Regions from separate parts of the Vreelandella sp. 2A-K22 genome, predicted to be linked through region 4. Evidence: predicted binding sites of a transcription regulator. Region 4 holds the regulator's gene; each other region holds the start of a gene.
What was found. The regulator PhoB, encoded in region 4, activates phosphate uptake and scavenging genes when phosphate is short. The targets are predictions, from matches to a motif close to TGTCATANNNNTGTCANA.

Region 1 (4,198 bases), on a different contig from region 4:
CAGCGGCAGTCAACGCTTCATGCACCTGGGGGCGAATGCCGAACACGACAACCAAACGCACGCCCAGGGTATGCAGCAGCGCCAAATCCTGAATCAGTTGCTCCCCTCGGCCAGACGCCATGGCTTCGCCTTCAATTAAGATGACAAAGGTTCGCCCCCGGTGGGCATTGATGTAGGGGGAAGCGTTACGAAACCAATCAACAAAAGGGAAGCGCGTATCCAAGGGCCGCTCTCCGGCAGCAGGTGAAAGAAACAATCTCAAAAACAATCTCAAAAACAATCTCCAGTTACTTTACCAGAGCACGAAAAACAGCGGCACCTTCAAATGCAAATCTGCTCGATCTAATGCAGATAAACATGAAGATGCCGCTGTGATCTTATCGCTCAGATGCTTCTAAAGCCTTTCGAGCCTTGGCGTACTACGTTTACAAGTGCTGTTTATTATTCGTTAGCCGAACATGCCCTTGAACATAAAGAAGAACAGAATCGCCAGGCCAGCGCCTGCTGGTAGCGTGATCAGCCATGACATGGCAATCGTGCCGATGACCCGCAGGTTCAATGCCGCCATGCCGCGTGCCAGCCCCACCCCAAGAATCGCGCCTACCAGGGTGTGGGTGGTGGAAATCGGCAGGCCAGTGCCCGAGGCCAGCACCACCGTCGTGGCTGCCGCCAGGGTAGCGGCAAAGCCACGGCTGGGGGTCAGTTCCGTAATCCCGGTGCCCACAGTAGCGATGACCTTATGGCCATAGGTGACCAAACCCACCACGATGCCGCTGCCGCCAAGTACCAGCACCCACCAGGGCACCAGTGCAGAGCCGCCAATTTCACCGCCGGTTTGCACCACGCTGATGACTGCCGCCAGTGGGCCAACCGCATTCGCCACATCGTTGGAGCCGTGGGCAAAGGCCATGGCGCAGGCGGTGAAGATCATCAGCACGCCGAACACACGCTCAACATTGGCATAACCGAAGTGGTCGTTGGTATTGTGCTCGAACTTGATACGCCGCTGCATGATCAGACCAATACCCATGATCACCAGGCCCAGCAGGATCGACAGCAACAGGCTCTGATTGAAGGTTAGATCCAACCCCACATGAGATAACCCTTTGGTCAGCGTGACCATCGAAACGATGAAACCTACCAGAAACACATAGCCGGGTACGTAGCGTTTGGCAGCCGTGAACGGGTTGGCGTCCTCGAAAATCAGGTGGTGTACCGATTTAAACAGCACGAAACCGATGGTACCTGCCAACAAGGGGGAGACCACCCAACTGGCGGCAATCTTGCCTACCGCACCCCAGTCCACCGTGGCAGGGCCTAGCCCTGCAACCGCAAAGCCTACGATCGCGCCGACAATCGAGTGCGTCGTGGAAACCGGCCAGCCTTTCATGGAGGCCACCAGCAGCCATGTTCCCGCCGCCAGCAGTGCTGCCAGCATGCCGTAGACCAGCAATTGTGGGTCGTCCTGTAGCAGTTCGGGGTCGATAATACCTTTACGGATCGTATTGGTAACTTCGCCACCGGCTAGCCAGGCACCCAGGAATTCAAAAATGACCGCAATCAGGATAGCCTGTTTGATGGTGATCGCTTTCGACCCCACCGAGGTTCCCATGGCATTGGCCACGTCGTTGGCGCCAACGCCCCAGGCCATGAAAAAGCCAAACAAACAGGCCAGGATGATAAAAATTTCACCGTGCTGGGCAATAATCAGCATGAAAGTCCCCTTAGCGGGCAGTCAGGATCTGCAGACGGCTACCCACGCGCTCGGCGCGGTCGGATAGTTCGCCAACCCATTCAATGATCTTGTAGAGAAAGATCACGTCCACTGGCGGTAGCTGGCTCTCAAGCTTGAACAGCTGGCGGCGAATAGTGATCTGTTGGTCGTCGGCTTGGTGTTCGAGGGTGTGCAGCTCACGGATCATCTTCTGCATCACATCCGAGACGTTTTTGCCAAAGCCGGACTCGAGTAGATCCTTGAGCTCTTCTAGCGCTTGACGCGCTTGCGCCACGCAGGCAACGCTGGTTCGAATGTAGTCGCGCATCGGCGCGGCCAGCTCATCCGGCACGCGCATTTTACGCCCCAGCATAATGCCGGTAATGTCACGCACCTTGTTGGCGATCTTGTCCTGTACGCTGATCAGATCAAGCAGATCGGAGCGCGACACCGGAAGAAACATGGTGTTGGGCAGGTTCAACCGCAGCTCTGTTTTCAGCGTATCGGCGTCATGCTCTAGGCGGGTGACGTTTTCGCGCAGCTCAGCCGCTTTGTCCCAGTCATCAACCAGGGTTGCTTCAAAAAACGGCAACAGCTGATCGGCACACTCATTCGTCTTGACGATATGGGCCAATAACGGCTGGAATGGCGAGCGGCCAAACATCGAAGAAAAAGGATTGGAGGTAACCATAATGCCTTTTAGCCTGTTTTCGGGGAGCCTGGAAATGGCGGCGCCAGTATAAAGAGTGCGCCTGCCGCCGTCATGAAAAGTTCACAAATGTAATCAAATATTCATTTAAATGTCACGATAACGAGGTGGCTAGCGTCATGAAAAGCCCAAACCCCATGGAAGTGGAACTTAAACTGGCCCTTGCCCCGACAGGGCCTGCGGCGCTGACTCAACACCCGTATCTCGCTTCACACGCCGTGCGTAAACAAACGCTGACCAATACCTACTTTGATACCCCTCAGGGTGATCTGGCGAAAGCACATATTGCGCTGCGACTTCGCCAGGTAGACGGCCAGGTGCTGCAAACGGTGAAAACCGCTGGCCAAGGTGGTGGCGGGCTTTCCCAGCGCGAAGAGTGGGAGTGGCAGATTGCTGGCCCGCAGTTGGATCTCGCTTCAATTGCCAAGCTCCCCCCTTTTCAAGGCGAACTTAGCGGTGTGCTAGATGCCCTCGCCCCCCAACTCAGCACCGATTTCACACGGCGTAGCTGGCAGCTAAAAGAGGGCGGACAAGGTCAGGAAAGCCATATCGAGCTGGTATTGGATGAAGGCGAAATTATTAGCGGTGGCTACCGCACGCCGATTCGCGAAGCAGAGCTCGAATTAAAAGGCGGCGAGCCTGAAGCTCTGTGGGCACTGGCATTAACCCTTGCTGAACAGGTAGCGCTGCGGCCCTCGGACAGTAGCAAGGCGGCCCGTGGCAATGCGCTTAGTACCCAACACTGGCCGCTCCCCGAAGCGCACTCCCCGGCAGAGTGGCTGCACCGTGCCACGCTGGCGCTGGACGCCTACCACGACAGCCAACAAGCCAGCTTTTTAAACGATGCCCAGCAGGCGCTGGCCACTCTCGCCGAACATCCCGAACTGGATGCCACCGCACGCGCTTATGCCCAGGCGCTGCCTGGCGCGCTCGATGCGGACGGCCAGCCCAATGCAGCCTACGGTAAAGCGGCGTTAGCGCTCGCCCATCGCTTGGCGTACCAAACCGCGCTACGCTAGGTCCTAGCGCACTTTTCAGGACGGCATTGAGGTCCACTTCAGGATGATGCAATGAATTTAAACTTAACCCCCGGCGCGGAAGGCCTACGCACCCGCCTGTTTCATATCATATTTGAGTCTGACACGCCGGGAGCAAAAGCTTTTGATATCGCCTTGATTGTGGCGATTCTACTCAGCGTTGCGGTCATTATGCTGGGCAGTATCGAGACTTATGCCGAGCGGTACGGTGAGCTATTCTTCTATCTTGAGTGGGCCTTCACGCTATTGTTCAGCATTGAGCTGATCTTGCGCATTTACTGCCTGGAAAAGCCGACACTCTATTTAAGAAGCTTTTACGGGATCGTCGACTTGATTGCCGTGTTGCCCCCATGGCTAGTGCTTTTGGTACCCGGCGCCCATGGATTGGTGATCGTTCGTCTGCTGCGGGTACTGCGCATTTTTCGTATTCTGCGCCTGATGGAGTTTGTCGGCGAGGCGCGTCTTTTAATGGATGCCCTTAAACGCAGCATGCGCCAGATCTTGCTGTTTTTTAGCGCCATATTAATGGTGATCACCCTGTTCGCGGCGTTGATGTACACCATCGAATCCTCTGAGGCGGGCTTCACCAGTATTCCGATGTCGATGTACTGGGCCATCGTCAGCATGACCACCGTCGGCTATGGCGACATCGTCCCCGCTACGGCGCTGGGTAAATCGATTACGGTGGTACTCATGCTGCTCGGCTACTCGATCATTGCCGTGCCCACCGGGGTGTTT
Region 2 (4,198 bases), 210 kb from region 4:
GGGCTAAGGGGGCGCTTATCGGCAAAGTTGGTGCAGCATTCACTTCCACCGCGAGTCAGCATGGAGGTCAAGAGAGCACCCTATTGTCCTTCCATACCACCTTGTTACACCACGGCATGGTCATCGTGGGGGTACCTTATTCTTGTCCCGACCTTACGACGATGGACGAGATCAGCGGAGGCACACCCTATGGCGCATCAACCTTGGCGGCGACAGATGGCTCGCGGCAGCCGTCGGCGGTAGAGCTGCGCATTGCTGAATTTCAGGGTCAGCACGTGGCATCCATTGCGCGTTCGCTCAGTTCACACAACGATTAGAGGGGGAGGTGAGACATGCATCCATTAAAGGTGGTGTTTGTGCACGATGTTGTTTGCGGTTGGTGTTACCTTCTCTCTCCCCGGCTGCACTCGCTTGCCAAGCAGTTGAACCTGGATGTGCATCACCAGTGCTTTACGCTTCAAGCAAGTAGAGAAGCCATGCTAGAAGCCTTCGGCTCTATGGGTGATGCCAAAGAAACAATTCTCGGTCATTGGGAAAAATGCGTTGCCGCAGAGGATACCCCGCGTATCAACATTGATGGTATGCGTGCCCAAACCTTCGAGTATCCTCACGGGATGCCTGGCGCGCTGGCGTGTAAGGCGGCTGAAATGCAGGCAGGTCAACAAGGGCACTGGCGTATGTTTGATCGTGTTCAGTACGCGCACCTGACGGAGAGCCGCAATATCGGTGATAGCCAGGTGCTGCGATCACTGGCTGAAGAAATCGGGCTCGACATGGTTCGTTATGATCTAGACGTGCTCTCGGAAACAACTCAGCAGGCGGTGGAAAAGGATCACCACCTCGCGTCCAAGTTGGGAGTTCAGTCGGTGCCGACATTGATTGTTGAAGACAGATGGCTGATTAATGGTGCGCAACCGATAGAAAGCCTGCGTCTCCAGTTACAGGAAGTCCGCCAGCATATTGGCTGAATTTGTCGAGAGATTGCTGACGTTTTAACGTGAGGCTAGGGTCATAATTGAGCGCCCCGGCCCCACGCTTGCTCACATTACTGGGCGTTCAGGAAGTCCTCTACATCGAGCAGTATTAGCTCATTATCATCGGCGCGGCCTTGCTGGCGGCCAATCGAGAAAGGGTAGTTGTTGTCATTGGCGACCACGATGGTGCTCTCATCGACACGATCCACGTTCTCAATGGTCACAAAGGGAAAGTTAAAGGTGCCGTTGATCGTGCCGCGCGGTGCAAGGCCCTCTGGATCCTGGATGTCCATCAAGTCGATATAGGCGATTTTCTCAAGCACACCCTGCTCGTCCGTACGTTCGAGATCGACGAGATAGATGCGTTTGAACTCGGCAGGGTTGTCTGCCCACTCTTCTCGCGGGTCGCCCTGGCGGCTATCACGCTCGATGATCAAGCCGCGAGTTCCGCCAATGAGGTTGAAATCGCCGATGGCGTGATCCGCTGATTCCAAGGGGTAGTAGCGGGTTGTGTCGCCCCATTCGCCGGTTTTAGTGTTGAGCTCGAACATTCTTAATACGGGGGTGCCATCAATCGTTTCCGGGGCGTTGGCGTTGCTATCCCAGATGGGCTTTTCCAGTAAGGGGTAGAGGGTTGTTTGGTCTTCGGAGAGCGCCATGCCCTCATAACCACCGGAGCGAAACACCCTCACATCATCAGCGAGAGGCGCGCCAGGGTTCGGGGTGAGGGCAAAGGCATTGTCGGGGGAGCGCATCAGCGTCCCACCAGGATTGGTGGCCAGCACTTGCAGAACTTCGCCCTGATTATCCACCTGGATAATCCACGGGCCAAACTCATCGCCAATCCAGTAGCTATCGCCCACCGGCTGTATCGATTCAATATCGAAATCAGCCCCGGTTAAAAAACGACCAGGAGTGGCTTCATTCATAATCGGGAAGGGCACCTTGCGGTTTGGATCCGAGAGTTGAACGGTTTCCTCGATGATGACACGCCCAGTGTCCCAGTCGGTCTTTATGATGTTAAACATCAGAATGACGTCGGAGGAGTTCGCCTTGGAGCCAAAGCCGTTATCGGTCAACACCAGGAAACGGTCATTGCCAAGTGAGCGAATACCTGAAAAACCCTGCAGGGGCTGGCTGGGGAAGGGTAGCGCTAAGCCGGTGGCTTGCATGTTCGTATACAACTGCTCAACGCGGCCCTCTTGGCCAGTAAAACGGCCTGAGACGTTATAGTGCTCAGCGGCACCGGAAGGAGCTGCCACAAAGGTGCTGCCGGGTAGCTGGGCATGGCCGGACAATGTGGCGGGAAAACTCTGCTGGGCGTGTGCCGCACTGGTAAACGCAAAGGCGAGTAGAGCAGTCGCTAGTAACGGCTTTGTCATCACTATTTCACCATTTCGGAGGAAAAATTAGGGCAGGTGCAGCTTTTGCTAATTTTCATCCGTAATAGTGATAGTTGAATGACAAAGTGCAGACGTTTTAATGGCAGCAGGGTTTCACGTCGAGTCTGGCCCTGAGTCGTAAAATACGTCTTGCTCAACAGGCGTAAATATTAATAAATGGTGTGGCTTTCAAATACATTATTCAAAGAGGAAATGGCAATGGGATCATCGGTCAAAAAGGTACTGGTCTTTGCAGGCAGTGCCCGAGAAGCGTCACTGAACAAGCAGCTAGCCAAGCTGGCCGCCAAGCGTATTGAGGCGCTTGGCGGGGAAGCAACCTTTATCGATTTAAAAGATTATCCCTGCCCACTGTTTGATGAAGATATTGAAGCCCGGGGCGTGCCGGAGAATGTGCTCAAGCTGCGTGAGATTCTGGCGGATCACCAGGCAGTGATGATCGCTTCGCCAGAGTACAACGGCTTTATCACGCCGCTGCTGAAAAACACACTGGACTGGCTGTCACGACCTTATCAGGATACGCCGGGGCTCAAGTTATTTGCCGGTAAGTGGGCAGCGCTGGTGGCGGCTTCCCCTGGTGGGCTAGGTGGCATCCGTGCGCTACCGCTTGGTCAGCAACTGTTAGCCAATCTGGGGTTGGTCGTGCTGCCACAGCCATTGTCGCTGGCGAAAGCTGGCAGCGCCTTCAACGATAGCGGCGCGTTACATGATGAAACCACGGGGCAGAAGCTGGATGCGCTGTGTCAGCGCCTAGTGGACTCACTGGCCGCCACCCACTAACCGTCCGGCTTTCGGGGGCTTACGCCCCCCTTTAGCATCCGATCCAGCTGTCGGTATCCAATCGCCTCAATTAGATGCGGCTGGGTGGGTTTGGGTTCGCCCTGAAGGTCGGCAAGGGTCAGGGCTACACGTAGTACGCGGTGATAGGCACGGGCGGAGAGCTTGAGCTTTTCGAGTACGCCCGCCAGCCAAGCGCGCTCTTCATCGTTAAGTGCGCAGGCGGCCTCCAGGGCTTTGCCGCTTAGCTGGCTATTTAATGCGCCACGGGCCATTTGGCGTTCTCGGGCGGCCATCACCCGCTCACGCACGGCTTCTGACGACTCGCCTTGGGTTTGTGCGGTGAGCTGCTCTGGCGGCAGTGCGGGCACTTCTACCTGTAGATCGATACGGTCCAGCAGCGGCCCGGAGAGCCGCGCTTGATAGCGCTGGATTTGGCTGGCGGTGCACTGGCAGCGTTGGCGTGGGTCGCCCAAGTGGCCGCAGGGGCAGGGATTCATAGCAGCTACCAATTGAAATTGAGCAGGGTAGCGACGTTCATGACTGGCGCGTGCGAGATGAATCTCGCCGGTTTCCAGCGGTTGCCGAAGTACCTCTAGCACATGGCGGGAAAACTCCGGCAGCTCATCCAAGAACAGCACGCCGTGGTGGGCCAGCGAAATCTCACCGGGTTTGGGTTTTGAGCCGCCACCTACCAGGGCGGCGCCGCTGGCACTGTGATGGGGTTGTCGAAATGGCCTTTTGCCCCAGTCTGCTTCCAGCGGTAGCCCGCAAACCGAACGCACGGCAGCGACTTCCAAGGCATTCTCCTCGGAAAGCGGCGGCAGAATGCCCGGCAGGCGGCTGGCCAGCATGGTTTTGCCGGTGCCAGGAGGGCCTGCAAACAACAGGTTATGCCCCCCGGCCGCAGCGACTTCCAGCGCCCGGCGCGCCTGCTGCTGGCCGCGCACATCGGCGAGGTCATCCACCGGGGCGGTGGTTTTCACCGAAGCGCTGAGTTTGTGTGGGGAGATCTTCTCTTGGTCGAGTAGGTGAGCTACTACCTGC
Region 3 (4,198 bases), on a different contig from region 4:
CCCACCTTGGCTCGCGCTACCGGTGGATGATCGCTGGGTGCATGGGCCAAGCGGCCCTCGCCCGGCTGATCCTTGACGACATTCTCGGTCATTACTCATGCTCCTGAAAAATAACGATGGTACTCAGTACCTCTATCAATTGATTAAATCCTATCACTTTTCGGCAAAGTGGCGGTATAAAGTTATACTATCGGCATCATTTGTATAATTACAGGCTAACTCATGTCCAAGCCTTTGCTTTTGGTGCTCGGCGACCAGCTCTCGTTTTCACTCACAACGCTGCAAGACGCGCCCGCCAATGCCGTGGTTGCCCTGTGCGAAGTTGGCGAGGAAGCGCGCTATGTTCCCCATCATATCCATAAAATTGGCTTCTTTTTGGCTGCCATGCGTCACTTTGCCCAGGCACTGTGCGAAAAAGGCTTTCAAGTGCACTACAGCGCGCTGGATGATGCAGATAATTGCCACTCCCTTATTGAGGAAGCCGAACGCATCGCGCAACAGTACGGCTGCAATGAGATACGCGTTGCCCGACCTGGCGAATGGCGGCTATGGGAGACGATGCAGCAGCGCGAAAACGCAACGATTCCGTGGCGACTACTTGAGGATGAGCGCTTTTTCACCACACCCGATGACTTTAGCCAATGGGCAAGCGGACGCAAACAGCTGCGCCTTGAGTACTTTTACCGAGAACAGCGCAAACGTACCGGGTACTTGATGGAGGGCGACGAGCCCGTTGGCGGCAAATGGAATTTTGACCACGACAATCGCCAGCCTATCAAAGCCAAACTGGATTTCCCTGAGCTACCTCAACATCGTCAGGATGCGATCACCCAAGAAGCGCTAAACGATGCCAAGCGCCATTTTGGCGACCATATGGGGTCTCTGGATAATTTCAACCTGCCAGTCACTCGTCGACAAGCGTTGGTGGATTTACACCATTTTATAGACCATGGATTGGCTGATTTTGGCCGCTATCAAGATGCAATCAGTGACTCTGCACCTTATTTGTATCACTCGCGCCTCTCAGCTGCGATGAACATCGGCCTGCTGTCGCCCCATGAAGTCTGCGAAGCCGCCGAGCAGCGTTACTATGGCGGTGACGTGTCGATCAACGCCGTGGAAGGGTTTATCCGCCAAATTCTTGGCTGGCGTGAGTATGTGCGAGGGCTCTACTGGACGCAGATGCCCAGCTACAAAGGGTCTAATCAGCTAGGTTTTGAGCGCGACCTGCCAGCGTTTTACTGGGACGCGGATACCGATATGCGCTGCTTGCAGCGCGCTATTCAGATGACCATCGACAATAGCTACGCCCACCATATTCAACGACTGATGGTGACAGGCAATTTCGCCTTACTATGCGGAGTTAAACCTGAGGCGCTATGCGACTGGTACTTAGCGGTTTATGCAGATGCCAGTGAGTGGGTAGAGCTGCCTAACACCCTAGGGATGGTGCTCCATGCCGACGGCGGCTTAATGGGCTCAAAGCCCTACTGTGCGTCGGGCAAGTATATCGACAAAATGTCCGACCATTGTCAGCACTGCCGTTACTCACCCAAGCAGGTCACGGGGCCAAAAGCCTGCCCTTTCAACAGCCTTTACTGGCACTTTCTCGAAACCAACGCTGAGCGTCTGAGTAAGACCCCTCGCATGAAGCTGATTTACGGCTCCCTCAACCGCATGGCCGACGAGAAGCGCGAGGCTATCCGCCAACAGGCTGAGCACTTTTTGGATCAATTGGAAACATCGCCTGGCTACGGGCAGCCCTGCCACACAGCAGGTTATTCGGCCAATACCAACCAGGAGTCACCATGAGCCGCTACACGCCACTACATGCTGCACCGCCAGTTACGCTATTTCACGATGGTCACTGCCCCTTTTGCCAACAGGAAGTCGCGTGGCTGGAAAAGCATCGCCATCGGGAACACATCGCGCTGATAGATATTCAGGCCCGTGATTTTAACGCTCAGGCGTATGGGCAAGAATTTAACGCCATGATGGGCCAGTTGCACCTGCGTGATAGTCAAGGGAGATGGTACATCGGCATGGATGCCAGCCGTGCCCTCTATGCAGTGTTGGGCTATCGGCGGCTGGTGAGGTTTTCGTGCTTACCGGGAGTACACGGCATAATGAATGCCGGTTACCGATTTTTTGCCCGTCGCCGAATTCGGCTTGGGCAGTGGTGGGAAAAGCGTCAGGCTAAACGTTGATGGGTGAGAGCAGCGTTAAAAAACAAGCGGCATACGCGATGTGAGCGGCTCACTATAGTGCGCGTCGCGGCCTATCACTTCATCGTGGGGCACATGCTGTACCAGGTAAGCGCGATGAATCCCGGCGCGCTTGAGATCCATATAGGCATCATCTAGCGAGCGAAACAGCATTGGCTTGGTACGCTGCGTCAGCATATGACGCTCGCCTTCAACGTCTTCCAGCTCAACCTGATAAAAACGGCTGCCCGAATGGGTAATCACGCGAATTTCAAAATTGTCGTGATTGGCGACAAACTGCTTAAGATCCTTAAGTTCCATGGTTCCCTCCTATTATTTGGCTATTTCATACGTTATGTCAGACGGCATGTCATCAGGGCACAGCATGACTGTACCCCATGACACTTCTGTTGCCCCGTCATTGCAATGTAATGACAACAAGCAATAACTAGACATTAATAGCTAGGAGGTCAATAGTGCAAGAGAGTTCCTGACCGGAAGGTCAAGATATCAATTGATTATTGATATTCAGAGGGGTCGATCGCTTTGCCAAGCGAATTGCGGTCAATCCAGTTGCCGCCTTTAGTCTCTTTGTAGCGGAACACGACCTTATCTCCCACCGTCACAGGCAGCTCACCATCTTCAGTCTGGTAACTATACTTCTCGCCTGCGACCACTAAATGGTAGCGATAAAGATCCGGCATACCTAGCCACTCTTTAAAAGGGCCTTCGCGCTCTATCGCCTCTAGCTCACCGCGACCTTCTAACTTAGGAAGACGCTGCCGGTTACCGCGCCGAAATCCACCTGCCATTTGCTGCTCCCGTTTTTACATATCGTGGGTGAGGCATTATACGAACTCGCCCCCCATCCTCAAGCTACTTATCACTAGCCTGTCATCACAAACCAGTCATCATTAACTTAGTCGCCGAACGCTTGGCCGTAACTATCCGGAGCCAAATCCTCAAAGCGGGTATATTTGCCGATAAAGGCCATATGCACCGTGCCGATAGGACCATTACGCTGCTTACCGATAATTAACTCAGCAATCCCCTGATTGTCGGGATTATCTGGATTATAGACCTCATCGCGATAAACGAAGGCAATGACGTCGGCATCCTGCTCGATCGCACCAGATTCCCTCAGATCCGACATAACCGGGCGTTTGTTGGGGCGCTGCTCCAAGGAGCGGTTCAACTGAGAAAGAGCCACCACAGGGCAGTTAAACTCTTTCGCCAACCCCTTCAAGGAGCGCGAAATCTCGGAAATCTCACCGGTGCGGTTTTCGCTAAAGCCAGGGATCTGCATCAACTGAAGATAATCGATCATGACCAGTGCGATATTGCCATGTTCACGCACCACACGGCGCAACCTTGAGCGCATTTCGTTAGGCGACAAGGCCGCGGTGTCGTCGATAAACAGCTGTTTGTCTTTGAGCAGATTAACCGCTGAGGTTAAACGCGGCCAATCCTCGTCCTCCAGTTGCCCGGTACGCACACGGGTTTGATCGATTCGGCCCAGGGAAGACAGCATCCTCAGCATGAGCGACTCTGCGGGCATCTCCATGGAGAACACCATGACTGGCTTGTCGCTGGAAATCACCGCATGTTCAACCAGGTTCATAGCGAAGGTCGTTTTACCCATCGAGGGTCGACCGGCGATGACCACCATATCGGATGGCTGCAACCCGGTGGTCATTTCATCCAGATCACGAAAACCAGTGGAAAGCCCGGTCATTTCACCTTTCAGATTAAACAGCTCATCAATACGATCCACCGCCTTGGTCAATAGATCGCTCATGCCAATGGGGCCGCCCGTTTTGGGGCGCTCCTCGGCAATCTGGAACACTAACCGCTCGGCTTCGTTAAGCAATTCATCAGCCGGGCGCCCCTGGGGAGTAAAGGCACTATCGGCAATTTGATTAGCCGCACGGATCAGCTTGCGCAGCGTTGCCCGCTCACGCACGATATCAGCATAGGCGCGAATATTACTGGCA
Region 4 (4,198 bases):
AACCGAGTCGTTAAAAAAGTCGCTGAAACAAAAGCCTTTCAGTGCTCATGTTACACTAGCCAACCCGTTAATTGCCCTGGAGAACTCGGTGACGGCTGCTGCTTTTCGGCAAACTCCTCTATTTTCCCGCTGGCGCCCGATTGATGCGGCGCGCCCGGCGATGAGTGCTTCCTGGTGGCAGTGGGTTGCCTCCACCGACTCGTTAACCGCCCACTTAATGGTCGCAGGTGGCGAGAAGCCGTTTCGAGTACGACTGTTGCGCCAGGGGGTTGGTTGGCCGCGCCAGGATGAGGCTCAGGCGCTGGGCATTGGTGCCAAGCGTTACGCCTGGCTGCGGGAAGTGGCGCTGTGCTTAGATGGAACGCCATGGGTGGTGGCGCGCTCGGTCGCCCCGCTCTCACAGGTAAAGGGCCAACGGCTAGAGTGCCTGGGCGAGCGCTCGCTAGGTAGTTGGCTATTTCGCCAGCCGGGTTTAGTGCGTGGGCCATTGGAAGTAACGACGCATTCCCCCCAGTTTGCTAGCGTCAACGGCATACAGGAAGGCTGTGCCTGGGGAAGGCGCTCTGTTTTTTATCACGGCTGTAAGCACGGCAGTCTGTCGTTATTAGTGCAAGAGTATTTTTTGACGGCGATGGCGGATGATCTTGGCCTGCCTTCGCGCTAGGCTAGCGCCTGCATCTTATTCTTCGTGAGGTAAGCATGGATCGTTCACTGTTGCGGCCGAAGGGATGGGCTCGCGTGGCAGATTTTTTACAGCTGATGCGCTTGAATCGGCCGATAGGCACATGGCTTTTGATGTGGCCGACGCTGTGGGCATTATGGGTGGCTGCGGAAGGTGTACCAGGGCGAAATGTGCTGCTGATTTTTGTGGCCGGCGTTTATGTGATGCGCGCTGCGGGCTGCGTGGTCAATGACTATGCGGATCGCCACTTCGATGGGCATGTGAAACGCACAAAACAACGTCCGCTAGCGACGGGCCGTATCAGCGAAACCGAAGCTCAACTGCTGTTTATCGCCCTGGTGGCCGCTGCGTTTATTCTGGTATTACTGACCAACTGGTTTACGGTGCTGCTCTCGCTGGGCGGGGTGCTGCTGGCGATTATTTATCCGTTTATGAAGCGCTATACCCACTTTCCTCAGGTGGTGCTGGGCGCGGCTTTTTCCTGGGCAATTCCGATGGCTTTTGGCGCCGTGCTCGGCCACGTGCCGCTGGAAGCATGGCTGCTATTCTGCGCTAATGTGTGCTGGACAGTGGCCTACGATACCCAGTACGCCATGGTCGATCGCGACGACGATTTAAAAATTGGCATTAAATCGACGGCCGTGCTGTTTGGAAATGCGGATCGTTTGATTATCGGCTTACTCCAGCTAGCCACCCTGGGGTTGCTGGCTTGGGTAGGCTGGTGGGTTGGTTTAGGTGGTTTCTTCTGGTTAGGGCTAGCGGCAATGGCAGCGACTTTTCTGCATCAGCAGCGCTTAATTCGCGACCAGGAGCGGGATGCCTGCTTCCAGGCGTTTCTCAATAATCACTGGTCGGGACTGCTGATTTTTGCCGGTATCGCGCTAAGTTGGTGGCCTGCGGCTGGCTGATCGAGGCGATTGTCATGTAATTGTCATCAAGTCATGGTGTTATCGTCACTGACATGTCATTGATCTGTTTATCTTTGAACTGTTTTTCTTTGAACTAGTTTCTTTGAACACCGTGAGGCTCTGGTATGACCGCCAAGACCGTTCTGATTGTCGATGATGAGGCGTCGATTCGCGAGATGATCGCGGTAGCGCTGGAAATGGCTGACTATCGCGTGCTCGAAGCGGATAACGCCCAGGATGCCCATGCCATGGTGGTCGACCACCAACCCGATTTACTGCTGCTGGACTGGATGATGCCCGGCACTAGCGGTATTGAGCTGGCGAGACGCCTAAAGCGTGAAGAAACCACCGCTGAAATCCCGATTATTATGCTCACCGCGAAAGGCGAAGAGGATAATAAAATTCAAGGGCTTGAAGCCGGTGCCGATGACTATATCACCAAGCCTTTTTCACCCCGGGAATTGGTGGCACGGCTAAAAGCGGTGCTGCGCCGTGCGACGCCACGTGGCGTTGAAGACCCGATTGAGATTAACGGCCTGCTGCTTGATCCGGTGAGCCACCGGGTAAGTGCCCACGGCAAAGCGCTGGAAATGGGCCCCACCGAGTACCGTTTGCTGCAGTTTTTTATGACTCACCAAGAGCGCGCTTACACACGTAGCCAGCTGCTTGACCAAGTGTGGGGCGGCAATGTTTACGTTGAAGAGCGCACGGTCGATGTGCATATCCGCCGCTTGCGTAAAGCGCTGGGCGACGTGCATCAAAACCTGATCCAAACGGTTCGGGGTACCGGTTACCGTTTCTCTGCACGGGTGTAAATGTGCGTTTATGGAGTCGTGAGCTGTGGCGAATAGCGTGGCTGGCCACGCTGGGCACTTGCTTGGGCTGGCTGTTGGGCTCGGCTGGGCTGGGGCTTGCAGCAGGGCTTGCGGGATGCTTGTTTTACCACTTACGACAGTTACGCGAACTCTATTTGTGGCTCACCCTCCACCCTAACGATGAACCGCCTGCCGCTCGCGGGATGTGGGGCGAGCTATTCGATCGTTTATACCGCTATCAAAAAAGTCAGCGCATCACCCAAAGCCGTCTGCGGGCTACTTTGGCACGTATTCAAGAGTCGTCTGAAGCAATGCGTGATAGCGTGGTCATGCTTGATCGCCACGGTGATTTGGAGTGGTGGAACAGCGCCGCCACCGCCATGCTGGGGCTACAAACCGCCCATGATCGTGGTCAACACATTACCAACCTGCTGCGCGACCCGGGCTTTATCAGCTATTTTAATTCGCGTAACTACAGTGAGCCGTTAACGCTCACCTCACCGATTGATGAACGGCGAATCCTGCAGTATCAAATTACCCTCTACGGTGACGACGAACGCTTAGTGATGGCTCGCGATATCACCCGCTTGCATCGTCTTGAGCAGATGCGGCGCGACTTTGTCGCCAACGTTTCCCATGAGTTACGTACGCCGCTGACCGTTCTCTCCGGCTATTTGGAAACCTACAGTGATATCTCCGACCAGCTTCCGCCGCGCTTGGGACGTAGTATTCAGCAAATGCAGGAACAGACCCAGCGGATGCAGAATCTGGTCAACGATTTATTGCTGCTCTCGCGTTTGGAAATTGACCAGGGCGGCCAAGATCATCATCCACTGTCACTCGAGCCTTTACTGCAAAGCGTTTGTGATGATGCGCTGGCCCTATCGCATCAACGTCATACCATCACCGTCGCCCTTGAGAGCGATGCCCGACTGTTAGGCAGTGAACAGGAGATTCGCAGCGCCGTCTCTAACCTTGCCTTTAATGCGGTTCGCTACACGCCTGCTGGCAGCCAAATCACCCTGCGCTGGAAAGCTAGTGCTACTGGTGGCGGCTATATCGATGTGGAAGATAACGGTGAAGGGATTGATCCCGTTCATATTCCCCGACTAACAGAACGCTTTTACCGTGTTGATAAGGGGCGCAGCACTGCGACTGGCGGCACAGGTTTAGGCTTGGCGATCGTTAAGCACGTGCTGTTGCGCCACGATGCGCAACTACAAATTGAGTCCCTTCCCGGCAAGGGTGCGTTGTTTCGCTGCGCCTTCCCCCCCTCGCGTCTTGTTTAATTTAGCAAGTCATCCCATCGCATAATATTTGTAGCAATGTGCAATATTGGCATGCAAGGTTGGTAAAGCTTTACCCATGTGCCATTTTTACACAGCTTAAAGCGTTGTGTCGTGACTCAGTCGATGCCTTTTTGGCATAACTTATTTTTAATTAAGAGACTGATTTTGTTGTTTTTATTTATATGCTTAAGTTTTTTGGCATGCCTTCTGCAGAGTACAGATTGAAGGAAGATGACCGCAGGAATTGCTGGCTTCTCAGTAAGCCTTTCTTTCTTCATTAAGCGGTACTAAACAGCGATCGGAGGTAGGATATGACGTCCAAGGATTTTCTCAAGAAAGCTGGCATTTTAGGTGTATCTTTTGGTCTGATGGCAAGCCCATTAGCTTTTGCACAAACCGATGAAAATTCGGCGATTGACGAAAACCAAGGTATTACCGCTGACGAGCAACCGATGGATTCCCAAGGTACCGGTAGTTCAACTGGCAGTGATACAACAGACATGA

Region 1: a site for PhoB is predicted at 2,505-2,522, ahead of ACW17M_RS11565 (CYTH domain-containing protein). Genes of this name have one in related genera too.
Region 2: a site for PhoB is predicted at 2,423-2,440, ahead of ACW17M_RS01675 (esterase-like activity of phytase family protein). Genes of this name have one in related genera too.
Region 3: a site for PhoB is predicted at 2,624-2,641, ahead of ACW17M_RS09220 (DUF6482 family protein). Genes of this name have one in related genera too.

What each region holds. Positions count from the first base shown of each region.
Region 1 covers NZ_JBSUGC010000007.1:159,263-163,460, reverse strand. The annotation lists gene argA (amino-acid N-acetyltransferase) at 1-223, opposite strand, end outside; gene ACW17M_RS11575 (inorganic phosphate transporter) at 449-1,714, opposite strand; gene ACW17M_RS11570 (TIGR00153 family protein) at 1,725-2,405, opposite strand; gene ACW17M_RS11565 (CYTH domain-containing protein) at 2,543-3,442, shown strand; gene ACW17M_RS11560 (ion transporter) at 3,494-4,198, shown strand, end outside.
Region 2 covers NZ_JBSUGC010000001.1:356,356-360,553, forward strand. The annotation lists gene wrbA (NAD(P)H:quinone oxidoreductase) at 1-317, shown strand, start outside; gene ACW17M_RS01670 (DsbA family oxidoreductase) at 333-968, shown strand; gene ACW17M_RS01675 (esterase-like activity of phytase family protein) at 1,046-2,356, opposite strand; gene ACW17M_RS01680 (NADPH-dependent FMN reductase) at 2,576-3,154, shown strand; gene ACW17M_RS01685 (YifB family Mg chelatase-like AAA ATPase) at 3,151-4,198, opposite strand, start outside.
Region 3 covers NZ_JBSUGC010000005.1:271,935-276,132, reverse strand. The annotation lists gene hemH (ferrochelatase) at 1-92, opposite strand, end outside; gene ACW17M_RS09230 (cryptochrome/photolyase family protein) at 223-1,812, shown strand; gene ACW17M_RS09225 (thiol-disulfide oxidoreductase DCC family protein) at 1,809-2,207, shown strand; gene ACW17M_RS09220 (DUF6482 family protein) at 2,223-2,525, opposite strand; gene ACW17M_RS09215 (hypothetical protein) at 2,723-3,016, opposite strand; gene dnaB (replicative DNA helicase) at 3,124-4,198, opposite strand, start outside.
Region 4 covers NZ_JBSUGC010000001.1:149,302-153,499, forward strand. The annotation lists gene ACW17M_RS00695 (chorismate--pyruvate lyase family protein) at 89-664, shown strand; gene ubiA (4-hydroxybenzoate octaprenyltransferase) at 700-1,590, shown strand; gene phoB (phosphate regulon transcriptional regulator PhoB) at 1,716-2,405, shown strand; gene phoR (phosphate regulon sensor histidine kinase PhoR) at 2,408-3,694, shown strand; gene ACW17M_RS00715 (hypothetical protein) at 4,006-4,198, shown strand, end outside.